Regions from separate parts of the Sporosarcina sp. Y838 genome, predicted to be linked through region 1. Evidence: riboswitches for the same ligand, from Rfam matches in the RefSeq annotation. Region 1 holds a riboswitch; each other region holds the start of a gene.

Region 1 (2,204 bases):
AAAGCTTCAATTTCCTCTACCGTTTTTGCAATCATTATTTCCAAGTCCTTTCTACCGTGCATTCTTTTCTATATCATACTATATCATAATAAACAGAACAAAAAAGTCTACAAACCATAAAAATGTTTGTAGACCATCTTATTATCTTCTTGGTTTTAATGTACCTGATGTTTTTTTATTTGACATGGCTTTTTTCACAACCGGGTAGATAATGGGCGCCCATTTCATAGCGGTTTTTAAAAGTTTTCCAATTTTCATAAATAATCACTCCTAGTGAAAGCATATATTTATCATTTTCCCGAAATAGAGGTTTAGTAAACATTCATCTCAATACCTTAACACCTTGAAAAACATTCCATACTAGAATGGCCATAAGCAGTAGTCCATAGATAAGCATGAATAAGAATGGCGTAAGTTGCCAAAATCCGAAGTTTGTGCTCGGCATTCCATTGATACTTTCCGTAAAGGAAAACATTGAAAAAGAAAATATGACAATTGTAGCAATAAGGAGGATGACAGGAACAAGGTGTGAAACTAAAGAACGTTTTGCATGGGATTTCACTTCTCGATCATCTGTAACAAAATAAACAATGATGGGAAGAAGCAAAGGGGAGAAGAAGACACTAAAATAGCATAGAGCAGCTAATAGTTTACTGTTTGTCATGTAGATTCCTCCGTTCAACTTTTACTATATAGGAAAATCACTATGTTTGTTAATCATCTTGCTTATAGGATTACCCTCCTATACAATGAAATAGACATTTGAATAACTTTAACCACAAGGGGTGCCTGTTTTGGCTGAGATTGGACATGAAGTTCTGACCCTTAGAACCTGTAAGATTATTCTTGCGTAGGAATGTGGATGGAAACTGACATATTTGATGTCCCATTCTATCCGGGATGTCTTTTTTTTATGCCCACATCCTACGCTACAACTAGGTAGGAGGAGAATTTGAGATGGATAGGAAAAGACTTCAATTATTACTTGAGGTTGCTATTTTAGGAGCAATTTCTTTTGTTCTAGATAAAATCGGATTTTCAATGCCTCAAGGCGGATCGGTTACGTTGTCAATGCTACCGGTAGTTGTTATGGCATTCCGTTGGGGAATTGCAGGGGGTATGCTTACAGGTTTTGTAAGTGGACTGCTGCAGTTGGTAACAGGGGGCTATGTATTAAACCCTGTTCAAGCGGCGCTCGATTATTTCGTGGCTTATGCCGTTGTGGGTCTGGCAGGCGTAACACTAGCTTGGCTGTTAAGTAGTAAAACGAAAGGTAAGAAAGGTTCAGTGGTTGCCGCAATCGTCATTGGGACAATCATAGGGGGGCTTCTCCGATACCTGATTCACTTCATCGGTGGCATTGTGTTCTTTGCTTCCTATGCGCCTGAAGGACAGCCTGTCTGGTTATATTCTCTTGTTTATAACGCTTCCTATATGATCCCTGCAATTATATTGACGGCAATCGTTGCATCCATATTATTTACTACAGCACCCAGGCTACTTGAGCCTAAATAAGAAACCGCCGTCCTTCCTTATGGAAGAATGGCGGTTTCTTATTTGGTTGCAAGCGATTTTCTATTGATGACCATGAAGCCGATAATGGTGGCTGCAAGAAACAGAGCTGCGGTAGTAACAAATAACTCATTTATACCATTTTTTACAGCGATACCGATAAATACCCAAACAAAGACGAGAGCTAGAGAAATATCTGCATAATGGTATAGGTAATGAAGAGCAATTGCAGTAGCAATGGTCAAGTAAATGACGGTCCATAATGGGGTACTTAATCCCAATCCACTCCACTCATGCAAAGTGAGGACATAACTGATATTTGTAATTGCTGCGACAAAAGTCCATCCAAGATAGACTGCAATTGGAACCCTACCGAAAAAGGAATTATCTTTTTTGGAGTAGGTAAAATAAATGGACAATAGCGCTAACAGAAGTCCTAATATGATAACAATCGTCCATTCAAAATAACCGAAATGCCAAAGTAGAATCCAAGCGACATTAAAAAGACAGCTGATTACAAAAAAAACTGCTCTACGGTTGAACAATGCGTGTTCAACGTTTGCCTTATTCCGTATGAAGCCATATAACCAGAAAGCCATTAGCATATATATAACTGCCCATATTGAAAAGACATAATCAGCTGGTGTAAATAATACCGGTAAACTATTTGAGATTTCACCAGTTGTTTTTCC
Region 2 (2,204 bases), on a different contig from region 1:
TCCATTGGAAATAAAACCGGCGTTTCATCCAGCAATTTCACGAAAACATAATCCTCACTTATAGGATGCAATAAGATATCTTCCATCGTACCTTCGACCGTCCGCATATCATGTTCCGGTTTCAACTCACGTTTTTCAATAATGGTGTGTCCATCAGCGTCCATATCGACAATGAAAAAACCTTTTTTATGATGTTCTTCTGAAATCGAATATTTCATCGGCGAACCTGCAAAACGGACTGACTCATTCAATACATAATGCGCCTGATGCAAATGACCAAGTGCCGTGTAATGGAACGGTTCAAAAAGATGTGCCGATACGTATTCCGCACCGCCAATCGCGAGTGGCCGTTCCGAATCACTTGTGTTGTCTTCGCTTTCTCCATGAGGTGTTACAAACGCATGTCCAACAAAAACGTGTCGCGCACTATTTGACATCTGGGAGCGAATCCCTTCTATCACTTTTTTCATCGCGTCATTATGATTCGCAATCGTTTCATCTCCATGTATATGTTTCACGACGGAAGGATCTGCAAATGGAACCAGGTGAAAATGGACTTCGCCGAATTCATCCGTCAAAACGACCGGCTCAATAACTTTCGTCAGTTGACCGGCTATATGATAACCGTTTGCTCGCATCAATCCGCTGCCAAAATGGAGACGCCCAGGACTATCATGGTTACCGCTAATAGCGAGGACCGGCGTCCCTAGTTCTATGGTGATTCGTTCGAGCACTTCATCGAGCAACGCAATGGCTTCTGTTGGCGGTACTGCCCGGTCATACAAATCCCCTGCGATGACGACCGCATCGGGCTTCTCCTCTATGATTGCCTCTATAAATTGGTCAAGAACATACCGTTGTCCGTCTGTCATGTAAATGCCTTGAACAAGCTTACCTAAATGCCAGTCTGCAGTATGGAAAAACTTCACTGTCATTTCCCCTTTCAATGATCTTTTCTACTACTTTACAGGACAAACCGAGAAAAATGAAACATGCATTCCTTTTTTCAATTCCAAAATTAAGGTTGACCTCCCAATTTTTCTATGCTTATATTAGAGATGAATCCAATTTCATAAGATCCACCGCTAGGGGTGCTCTAACAGAGCTGAGAGAGGCATGTGTCTTGACCCTTATAACTTGAACTGGTTAATACCAGCGTAAGGAAGAGGTGCTGACACAATATTTCTGCCAGTCTGTTTTTGCAGATACAATTGACAGTCTACAACCCACTTCTTTTTCAAGGAGTGGTTTTTTTGGTTGGCTATCAATTTTAGGGAGTGTTGGAGAGATGAAGTTTACTGACCGCTTACTGGAAAAAATAACACCAATTTGGAGACAGAATCACAGCCATCCGTTCGTTCAAGGGATTGGCAATGGTACCCTAGACCCCGATAAATTTAGATTCTACATGGTACAAGATTATTTATATTTGATTGATTATGCAAAAGTTTTTGCAATTGGTGCTGTAAAAGCCGACGACTTGGAAACAATGGGCAAGTTCGCTACGCTACTTGATGGCACACTGAATACAGAAATGGCACTACATCGTAGTTATGCGCTCCGGTTCGGTATTTCTGAACATGAACTAGAAAATGCAAAGCCCTCTCCTATCGTGCTTGCCTATACGCACTACATGTTACATGTCAGCCAAAACGGTACTGTCGCCGAAGTTATGGCTGCACTTCTTCCATGCGCGTGGAGTTACTGGGAAATAGGTAAAGAGCTAAATGCGATTCCAGGTGCAGCTGAACATCCGTTATACGGTGATTGGATACGCATGTATTCGTCCGAAGATTTCGGCGACCTCGCAATCTGGTGTATCGATTTGATGAATAAATCTGCAGAAGGAAAACCTGAACATGAACTATTAAAGCTCGAAGAAATCTTCCTTAATACAACTCGCTATGAATATATGTTTTGGGATATGGCCAATACGAAACAGATGTGGCCCGAGGTTGAAAACTCCAATGTTATCGTTTGACAATGTATCATTCGCTTATCATTCAAGCAACAACATACTGGAAAATCTATCATTTAATGTACTACCCGGTGAATTCATTTCAATAATCGGGGTTAGTGGTTCCGGTAAAAGTACCATCTTCCGACTTGTAACAGGATTAGATGAACCTACTTCTGGCACCATTTCACTCGATGGGGTTCAAAACAACCGCCGCCTTGGTAGCGTCGGTTATATGCCGCAGCAG
Region 3 (2,204 bases), on a different contig from region 1:
GCATTGTTGTTAAGATGCCATGATGAACACTTTGGTTTTGAAAAGTGGCAAGCACTAACCAATCCAGATGTCTACGTCGTTCACATTAATGACGAAGCCACAACCTTGGAACGACTTTGGAGTAACAAAAGCGGAGGTCGCCTGCAAGACGCGACGAGCACATGACAAGACTGCGAAGCGGCGCACTATGCCGCACAGCGGGCTTGACATGTGACCTCGAGCGTCTGGCGACCGGAGACTGGAGTAACAAAAGCGGAGGTCGCCTGCAAGACGCGACAAGCACATGACAAGACTGCGAAGCGGCGCACTATGCCGCACAGTGGGCTTGACATGTGACCTCGAGCGTCTGGCGACCGGAGACTGGATGAAACAAAAGCGGAGGTCGCCTGCAAGACGCGACAAGCACACGACAAGCCTGAGAAGCGGTGCATTATGTCCTGTCCAGCAATGAAAAAAACAGGCCGATGGAGTCTTGGCCTGTTTGGTAGTTTGTTATGTTAACCCACTGTAAGACTAGTAACAATGACTAGTGCGATAATAACGAGTGCCCCCAAAAAACTGAACCACATGGATCGGTCGGGATTATTCGGTCTGCTGTCTGCTTTATGCATACAAATGCGCCTTCTTTCGATATTGTATTTTTAATTATACGCCTCCTGGTCTATTAAAGAAGTAAACACGCTCCGAAATAATATACTTATCAGTCTTCTTAGGTCAGGTATGGTACACTAAATACAAAGCTAAATAGTTCAACAACCACTGGGGGAGCCTTTTTTAAGGCTGAGACGTGCATGGATGCGCGGACCCTTGGAACCTGATCCGGATTATACCGGCGTAGGAAAGTGGGTACGCCTTTTAGCACCATTTAAATGGCCAGCCGCTTCCTAACGTCATCGGAAAGCGGCTTTTTAATATATATAAAAGGATGGCGAATTGAATGGTACAAGTGGCATTGACAATTGCGGGATCGGATAGTGGTGGCGGTGCGGGTATTCAAGCGGACTTGAAGACGTTTCAGGAATTGGGTGTTTTCGGTACGTCAGCACTGACAGCAGTTACCGCGCAAAACACTTTTGGCGTTTCGGCGATTCAACCAATTGAATTGAACATCATTGAAGCGCAAATAAAGGCGGTAATGGAAGACTTCGAAGTCACAGCCATTAAGACGGGAATGTTATTTTCTTCAGAAATAATTCATACAGTGGCAGATGCTCTTCGTTTGAATAGAATTCCGCTGGTTATCGACCCAGTGATGATTGCAAAAGGCGGTGCTTCATTATTAAAAGATGAAGCGGTTATTGCGTTAAAAACCGTTCTGGTACCGCTTGCGGCCATTGTAACGCCAAATATCCCGGAAGCGGAAGTAATTGCGGGAATGGAGATAAAGTCTGATGCGGATATGGATGAAGCGGCGAAACGTATATTGGCTTTGGGTGCTCGTGCAGTCCTCATTAAAGGGGGGCACCGTCAAGAAGCGTTATTCGCTGAAGATTTGTTTATGGGAGCGGATGGAGAACGATTTTCAGTTCGCTCGCCTTGGGTAGATACGAAAGATACGCACGGAACGGGGTGCACCTATTCTGCCGCACTGACAGCTTTTCTCGCAAATGGGGAACCCGCTGCGAAGGCGGTGGTTTCTGCAAAATGTTTCATCCACGCGGCTATTGAAGATGGACTAGGAATTGGTGGAGGTCACGGCCCTACGAATCACTGGGCGTATGGGCGACGTGAAAAAAAGGTACTTGAAGGGGTTGTAGTGAATGGATAAGCGGACTGTAAATCTCTATTTCATCATGGGAACTATGAATTTGGCAGGACTCGACCCACTGTTCGTATTGGAAGAGGCGCTAAAAGGTGGTATCACATGTTTTCAGTTACGTGAAAAGGGGCATGGTGCTTTACGGGGTGAAAAACTGAAGTCTTTTGCTATCTCGTGTAAGCAATTGTGCGGACAATATAATGTGCCGTTCATCGTCAATGATGATTTGGATCTGGCAATTGAGATAGAGGCGGATGGTGTCCATCTTGGACAGGAAGACGGAGATATTATTGCGGTGCGCAAGAGGGTCGGCGAAGGCATGCTCATCGGTGTTTCTACCCATAATGTGGAGGAGGCGCTAGCCGCATCTGATGCGGGGGCAAATTACATTGGCCTTGGTCCTGTTTATGAAACGACGTCGAAAAGTGATGCGCAACCTACCATT
Region 4 (2,204 bases), on a different contig from region 1:
GTTAAACCTGTCAAACCGAGAATACCTAAATGTGTTGAAATAGGTGCCAACTTAGGGTCTATTTTGCGAATTTCATTTTCAGTGGCTACGGTATATTCAGCCCAGCTGAGATTTCCAGTAATTACATCACCTTGTTTGAAGGCGTCCGACTTGGATTCAATCACCTCACCCACGACACCCCCAGAAATGACCTTATTCAATTCAAATGGAGCTATATATGACTTGGCATCTCGCATTCTTCCACGCATGTATGGATCTACAGACAAATAAAGTGTCCGTACTAAAATTTCATTCACTTTTGGTGAGGGAACTGAACTTTTTACAAAGGTAAAGTCTTCTTTGGTAGGCATTCCATTGGGCCGATTTGCTAGATGAATTTCCTGTTGTATCAATTGTGTCATTGCAATTCCTCCTTTGTAGTTTGCCGAATGAGTTGGCAATAGCAAACCCTAACACTCAGGAGTAACCAAGGTCAATGATTATAGACTGGTGTCTCATCTTCATTGATTTGCTATTTTTCCGAATTGCTATGGTGTTGGCACCGGTGTCATAATCTCAGCAGACACCTGTGGAGGAATCCCAAAATAGTATCCAAAAGTGTTGTAATTATAGTTAACTATAACTATTATGTTATTAATATGAACTAGTGGAGGACTTTAAATAAACATGAAGAAAAAGCACATACTTTTTTTGGCTTTGACCTTAATAGTGGCTTTACCAACGTCAGCTACTGTTGTATTAGCAACTAACGAGGCGGAAGTTCAAGCTGTTAAACAAGTAGAAGTCACGACTGCCGCAAAATTTACGGATATTCCAAATAGCCATTGGGCGAAAAATGAAGTTATGCAACTTGTGGAGATTGCTTCCAAAGCATCGTTTTTATCTAATGAACAGTTAGGATACACAACGAAAATAAAGAACGGATAGCGTAATATTGGATTAACGCAATATCTTCCTGAAGAGGAAGAACGAAAGGATGCATTATGAACCTCGTTCTTGGCTTAATCATAAAGAAAACACGAATTGAATAGAAGTCTGCTAGGGGAGCCAATTTGGCTGAGACACATGATGCATGTAAACCCTTCGAACCTGATCTAGTTTATGCTAGCGTAGGGAAGCAACTGGACTCTACATCAAATGAATGTAACTACGTAGAAAACAGCCGCTTTCCGATTATGGAAGGCGGCTGTTTTCTGTTCCATCGCAAATTCAATGAACTAGGGATTTCCCATCATACACGCTTCGGCGCATTCGCTCTGTTAATGCACCGAATTCAATATTGCAATCTATCAAGTATGGATTTACTTTACTAAACATTAAATAAAGAATGGATGATTGAAATGGAAAATAGTATTAGCAACTTGGTTGATGAACGTCAAGAGGAGTTATTGCAATTACTTGCAGATCTAGTTAGTTTTCCGACAATCAGCCCTCCCGCAAGAAATACAGCCGGGGTGCAGCAGTATATTCAAGAGTTTTTAAAACTAGAAAAATTCGATACAGCCAGTTGGGATGTGTTCCCTGGTGATCCAAACGTGGTAGGCATAAAAAAAGGGACAGATGGAGCTCTGTTTAACAGCTTACTCATTAATGGTCATATTGATGTTGCGGAAGTTAGGGATGAAACAGAATGGACTGTGCCTGTCTTTAAACTGACAACTAAAGATGGAAATGCATATGGACGAGGAACTTCCGATATGAAAGGTGCAGTGGCAGCGACTTTACTAGCCGTAAAATTATTAAACGAACTAGGTGTGGAACTGAAAGGTGATTTGCAGATTCAGACTGTCATTGGGGAGGAAGCAGGAGAAGCTGGAACACTTTCGTGTATGGAAAAAGGCTATACAGCAGACTTTGCACTCGTCGTCGATAGTAGCAATCGCCAAATTCATGGCCAGGGCGGTGTAATAACCGGCTGGATAACGATTAAAAGTGAGGAAGTTTACCATGATGCAATGAGGATGAGTATGCTTCATGCGGGCGGAAACATTAATGGGGCCAGTGCGATTGAGAAGATGATGAAAGTAATTGCCGGGCTACAAGATTTAGAGCGTCACTGGGCCGTGACAAAACAATATCCAGGTTTTGCACCTGGTAGCAACACCATCAATCCTGCAGTTATAGAAGGCGGAAGACACGCGGCTTTTGTAGCGGATGAATGCCGGCTTTGGATCACCGTTCACTTTTATCCGAATGAAACCTAT

Evidence for each region. Region 1 has a riboswitch for thiamine pyrophosphate ahead of thiT (energy-coupled thiamine transporter ThiT). Riboswitches for the same ligand answer to the same signal wherever they lie in the genome.
Region 2: another riboswitch for thiamine pyrophosphate. It lies ahead of tenA (thiaminase II); the one in region 1 lies ahead of thiT (energy-coupled thiamine transporter ThiT).
Region 3: another riboswitch for thiamine pyrophosphate. It lies ahead of thiD (bifunctional hydroxymethylpyrimidine kinase/phosphomethylpyrimidine kinase); the one in region 1 lies ahead of thiT (energy-coupled thiamine transporter ThiT).
Region 4: another riboswitch for thiamine pyrophosphate. It lies ahead of AC1TO4_RS12300 (acetylornithine deacetylase); the one in region 1 lies ahead of thiT (energy-coupled thiamine transporter ThiT).

What each region holds. Positions count from the first base shown of each region.
Region 1 covers NZ_JBXCJD010000010.1:44,255-46,458, forward strand. The annotation lists gene map (type I methionyl aminopeptidase) at 1-35, opposite strand, end outside; gene AC1TO4_RS13310 (hypothetical protein) at 142-258, opposite strand; gene AC1TO4_RS13315 (magnetosome magnetite crystal formation protein family) at 323-664, opposite strand; TPP riboswitch at 772-874, shown strand; gene thiT (energy-coupled thiamine transporter ThiT) at 958-1,515, shown strand; gene AC1TO4_RS13325 (tryptophan-rich sensory protein) at 1,554-2,204, opposite strand, start outside.
Region 2 covers NZ_JBXCJD010000005.1:211,051-213,254, forward strand. The annotation lists gene AC1TO4_RS09295 (exonuclease SbcCD subunit D) at 1-929, opposite strand, end outside; TPP riboswitch at 1,078-1,181, shown strand; gene tenA (thiaminase II) at 1,289-1,981, shown strand; gene AC1TO4_RS09305 (ABC transporter ATP-binding protein) at 1,968-2,204, shown strand, end outside.
Region 3 covers NZ_JBXCJD010000004.1:146,331-148,534, reverse strand. The annotation lists gene AC1TO4_RS07320 (histidine phosphatase family protein) at 1-165, shown strand, start outside; TPP riboswitch at 752-858, shown strand; gene thiD (bifunctional hydroxymethylpyrimidine kinase/phosphomethylpyrimidine kinase) at 938-1,768, shown strand; gene thiE (thiamine phosphate synthase) at 1,761-2,204, shown strand, end outside.
Region 4 covers NZ_JBXCJD010000008.1:26,269-28,472, forward strand. The annotation lists gene AC1TO4_RS12290 (NADP-dependent oxidoreductase) at 1-401, opposite strand, end outside; gene AC1TO4_RS12295 (hypothetical protein) at 667-927, shown strand; TPP riboswitch at 1,031-1,133, shown strand; gene AC1TO4_RS12300 (acetylornithine deacetylase) at 1,341-2,204, shown strand, end outside.